Regions from separate parts of the Paenibacillus sp. SAFN-054 genome, predicted to be linked through region 1. Evidence: a T-box and tRNA genes for the amino acid it is inferred to sense, from the RefSeq annotation. Region 1 holds a T-box; the other holds one or more tRNA genes.

Region 1 (2,356 bases):
TGAAGATGAAGCAGAGCTGCTTCATCCGGAGAACACCGCCATTCCTGCAGATGAAGAAGAGGATCAGGAGAAGGATATCTACCTCACCTCCGCTTCTTCGGAGCCCGCTTTCCCGTTCAGCGCCTTCCAGCAGGAATCCGTTCACAAGGAAGAAGCGGCGGACGAACGAGAACCGCGGATTGCGCTCAGCAGCAAGAAGGAAACGCAGTCCGCACCTCAGGAAGCCATCGGCTTTTCTTCGCTTTTGGCTTCAAGCCGTACCCTTAAGGAGCAGGAGCAGCAGGCGGTGTCGGAAGAGGCGCAAAGGGAGGAAGCGGAACGCGAAACGACCGCCGGCGACGATATCCAGTGGCAGAATCTGTTTCTCGGAAGCAGCTCGGAGAAGAATCAGTTCCGCAAAGTGCGGCTCTGCATCGTACAGCGGGAGGAAACGCTTGAGACCATCGCGGACCGTTACCAGCTTAGCGCCCGTGAAATTCTGCTGTACAACCGGCTGGCTGAACAGACGATCGAGGAAGGTCAGGTCCTCTATATTCCGTGAGCATCGAACCGACAAAACGATAAATGGAGGCGTCCGGCGCTTTACAGAGAAGCCCGGGCGCTTTTTTGTGTTTTCGCCGGGGACACCCGTTTAAGAACGATACATATGATAATAATATAGCTGTAGCGTAAATTCTCCGAAAAACGGCAGCATTCAGGTAATGTTGACTTAAGTCAACAACCAAGTTATGATGTGTATATATTTTGTCAAGAACGATGATCGGGAAGAGTAGGATGTCATGCCCTTCAGAGAGCGGAATTGCTGCGCTGTGAGATTCCGCAGGATGCATACAGCCAAAAGTCGCCCGGGAGTTGTCTGCTTGAGCCTGTTGAATCGGGTTAGGGCATGACCGGCCGCAGCCGTTATCTGCATGAAGTGTCGCGTACGTACAGGCAGCCGCTTAAGTGTGGCCAGCCGAGGGCGAGGATGTTTTTGCATCGGCATACGCGAAACAAAGGTGGTACCGCGAAAGAACAGCCTTTCGTCCTTTGAGGACGAAGGGCTTTTTTGTTTTTTTCGGAATAACAGCTGATCTTGTGATGGAGGAATGAAAGATGACAGAGCAGGACAACAAATTAACGACCGAAATGCCGACGACTTATGATCCGAAGGCAGCGGAAGAGAAATGGTACAAATACTGGATCGAGGGCGAATTTTTCAAGGCAGGCCAGCGCAAAGACGCCAAGCCCTACACCATCGTCATTCCGCCCCCGAACGTAACGGGGATGCTTCATATCGGGCACGCGCTGGACTTTACGCTGCAGGATATCCTGATCCGCACGAAGCGGATGCAGGGCTACGACGCATTGTGGCTCCCGGGATCCGACCATGCGGGCATCGCGACCCAAACGAAAGTTGAGCAAAAGCTTCGCGAGGAAGGCGTGACCCGCTATGACCTGGGCCGGGAGAAGTTCCTTGAGAAGGTATGGGAATGGAAGGATAAATATGCGGATACCATTCACGAGCAGTGGGCAAAAATGGGCTTCTCCCTCGATTACTCCAGAGAACGCTTCACGCTGGACGAAGGCTTGTCCAAAGCTGTGCGCGAGGTGTTCGTCAAGCTGCACGATAAAGGCCTGATCTACCGGGGCAAGCGCATCATCAACTGGGATCCGGCGGCACGTACGGCGCTTTCCGATATCGAGGTTGAATACAAAGAGGTACAGGGACACTTGTATCATCTGTCGTACCCGCTGAAGGATGGAAGCGGACATATTACGGTCGCGACGACGCGCCCGGAAACGATGCTGGGCGATTCGGCCGTTGCCGTTCACCCGAAAGACGAGCGTTACAAGGACATGATCGGGAAAATGCTTGTGCTGCCGATCGTCGGACGCGAAATTCCGGTGATCGCCGACGAATACGTTGACAAGGAATTCGGAAGCGGCGCTGTGAAAATTACGCCGTCCCATGACCCGAACGACTTCGAGGTAGGCCAGCGCCATAACCTTCCGCAAATTACGGTAATGGACGAGACCGGCACGATGAATGAGCTGGCGGGCAAATACGAGGGGCTTGACCGCAGCGAATGCCGCAAGCAAATCGTTCAGGATTTGAAAGATCAGGGTGTACTCATCAAGATCGAAGACCATCTTCACCAGGTTGGACACAGCGAGCGCACCGGAGCGGTTGTAGAGCCTTATCTGTCCACGCAGTGGTTCGTAAAAATGCAGCCGCTGGCCGAAGCAGCGATCGAAGCCCAAAAATCCGGCAAGGGCGTAAACTTCGTGCCCGACCGTTTTGAAAAGACCTATTTGAACTGGATCGAAAATGTTCGTGACTGGTGCATTTCCCGTCAGCTGTGGTGGGGACATC
Region 2 (2,356 bases), on a different contig from region 1:
ATACTCATTGTTAGTTGCATTTGAAGCGCTTCCATATTGTATTGCCCTGAAAATCGACCCACACTCCAGCTGCAGGCTGCTGCGTAATGAACGTTCAATCGGCTGTCCCCCATTCGGCATTTTGGTTTTCTATATTATACAATAAGTTTACTTACTGATTGTTCATAAATTTTATAGGAGCAGGCTTGGAAAAAAATAAAATATTCATAACAGCTTGTGCAAAAATTGTGGACATCCTTTACTACCCAATTCTTGCACAAAAAAACCTTCATCTGATTATTCAGATGAAGGTTTTTCGATTCATCAATGCTGGTGAAGGGACTTGAACCCCCACTCCGTCGCCGGAAGCGGATTTTGAGTCCGCCGCGTCTGCCATTCCGCCACACCAGCAAGTGAAGATAATACGCGCCCTAAGAGATTCGAACTCCTGACCTTTTGATTCGTAGTCAAACGCTCTATCCAGCTGAGCTAAGGGCGCATGTGAAGTTGTAATGGAGGCGCCACCCAGATTCGAACTGGGGATAAAGCTTTTGCAGAGCTGTGCCTTACCACTTGGCTATGGCGCCATATAATAATTGGAGCGGACGACGGGAATCGAACCCGCGACCCTCGCCTTGGCAAGGCGATGCTCTACCGCTGAGCCACGTCCGCATAACTGGCTGGGGATATAGGATTCGAACCTATGCATGACGGAGTCAAAGTCCGTTGCCTTACCGCTTGGCTAATCCCCAACAGTTGATTTGAAAATAAATGGGGCGATCGAGGGGACTTGAACCCCCGAATGCCGGAGCCACAATCCGGTGCGTTAACCCCTTCGCCACGACCGCCATATCAAACCTATATACTTCACTAAAAACAATGTGGCAGGGGCAGCAGGAATTGAACCCACACTAACGGTTTTGGAGACCGCTGTTCTACCTTTAAACTATGCCCCTAAATACTGGTGGAGGCTGATGGATTCGAACCACCGAACTCGTAGAGAGCAGATTTACAGTCTGCCGTGTTTAGCCACTTCACTAAGCCTCCATAATGGTGCCGGCGAGAGGACTTGAACCCCCAACCTACTGATTACAAGTCAGTTGCTCTACCAATTGAGCTACACCGGCACAGTGTAATAATTATGAACGGGATTCTCATCCCTGGAGCTTTGTTATGAATGGCGGAACCGACGGGATACTCTCTCTTCGTTCGAGACTGCGAAGCAGCGCTAACGAAGCTGATGCTCCGACGAACCCGATATTCGGATTCTCATCCCTGGAGCTTTGTTATGAATGGCGGAACCGACGGGATTCGAACCCGCGATCTCCTGCGTGACAGGCAGGCATGTTAGGCCTCTACACCACGGTTCCACGGCCTTATGACATCCCCGGAAAGTATTCGGAATATGCTATGAAGCATTTCTTCACTTTTTGGAGATTAATTGCGGGGGCAGGATTTGAACCTGCGACCTTCGGGTTATGAGCCCGACGAGCTACCGGGCTGCTCCACCCCGCGTCAGTAATAATGTATTTAGTTCTTGGGCCCCTAAAGTATTCGGAATAAGCTGCAAAGCTTTAACTTCACTTTTTGGGGTATAGTGGTGGAGGCTGAGGGGATCGAACCCCCGACCCTCTGCTTGTAAGGCAGATGCTCTCCCAGCTGAGCTAAGCCTCCGAAAAGATCTTTAATATAAATGGTGACCCGTAGGGGATTCGAACCCCTGTTACCTCCGTGAAAGGGAGGTGTCTTAACCCCTTGACCAACGGGCCAAACTATAATGGCGGAGAGAGAGGGATTCGAACCCTCGAGACGCTTTTGGCGCCTACACGATTTCCAATCGTGCTCCTTCGGCCAACTCGGACACCTCTCCATAATGGCTCCCCGAACAGGACTCGAACCTGTGACAACTCGATTAACAGTCGAGTGCTCTACCAACTGAGCTATCAGGGAACAATATTTAATTCAGGTTTTGATCACCTGAAAACTAGATACGAAACGAATTTACATTTTAGAAATTGTCTCCGTAGCTCTTACTCCGATGCAAAGCGTAACGCTTCCGAAGCAAGTTTCCCTACGGAAAACTTTTTAGGATAAGCCCTCGACCGATTAGTATTGGTCAGCTCCATGCATTGCTGCACTTCCACCTCCAACCTATCTACCTCGTCGTCTTCAAGGGGTCTTACATACTGGGAAATCTCATCTTGAGGGGGGCTTCACGCTTAGATGCTTTCAGCGCTTATCCCGTCCGTACGTAGCTACCCAGCCATGCTCCTGGCGGAACAACTGGTGCACCAGCGGTACGTCCATCCCGGTCCTCTCGTACTAAGGACAGCTCCTCTCAAATTTCCTACGCCCACGACAGATAGGGACCGAACTG

Evidence for each region. The T-box of region 1 lies ahead of ACTHPM_RS21175 (valine--tRNA ligase). A T-box ahead of a tRNA ligase gene usually reads a tRNA of that ligase, here a tRNA-Val.
Region 2: it encodes a tRNA-Val, which carries the amino acid that the T-box ahead of ACTHPM_RS21175 (valine--tRNA ligase) is inferred to sense. The anticodon was not compared.

The regions. Positions count from the first base shown of each region.
Region 1 covers NZ_JBQCKS010000005.1:31,470-33,825, reverse strand. The annotation lists gene ACTHPM_RS21180 (LysM peptidoglycan-binding domain-containing protein) at 1-541, shown strand, start outside; T-box leader at 748-1,033, shown strand; gene ACTHPM_RS21175 (valine--tRNA ligase) at 1,096-2,356, shown strand, end outside.
Region 2 covers NZ_JBQCKS010000002.1:927,563-929,918, forward strand. The annotation lists tRNA gene ACTHPM_RS15795 (tRNA-Leu) at 308-390, opposite strand; tRNA gene ACTHPM_RS15800 (tRNA-Arg) at 405-478, opposite strand; tRNA gene ACTHPM_RS15805 (tRNA-Cys) at 493-566, opposite strand; tRNA gene ACTHPM_RS15810 (tRNA-Gly) at 577-651, opposite strand; tRNA gene ACTHPM_RS15815 (tRNA-Gln) at 657-731, opposite strand; tRNA gene ACTHPM_RS15820 (tRNA-His) at 752-827, opposite strand; tRNA gene ACTHPM_RS15825 (tRNA-Trp) at 862-935, opposite strand; tRNA gene ACTHPM_RS15830 (tRNA-Tyr) at 942-1,026, opposite strand; tRNA gene ACTHPM_RS15835 (tRNA-Thr) at 1,031-1,106, opposite strand; tRNA gene ACTHPM_RS15840 (tRNA-Asp) at 1,273-1,349, opposite strand; tRNA gene ACTHPM_RS15845 (tRNA-Met) at 1,421-1,494, opposite strand; tRNA gene ACTHPM_RS15850 (tRNA-Val) at 1,578-1,653, opposite strand; tRNA gene ACTHPM_RS15855 (tRNA-Glu) at 1,674-1,748, opposite strand; tRNA gene ACTHPM_RS15860 (tRNA-Ser) at 1,758-1,849, opposite strand; tRNA gene ACTHPM_RS15865 (tRNA-Asn) at 1,854-1,929, opposite strand; partial or broken rRNA gene ACTHPM_RS15870 (23S ribosomal RNA) at 2,066-2,356, opposite strand, start outside.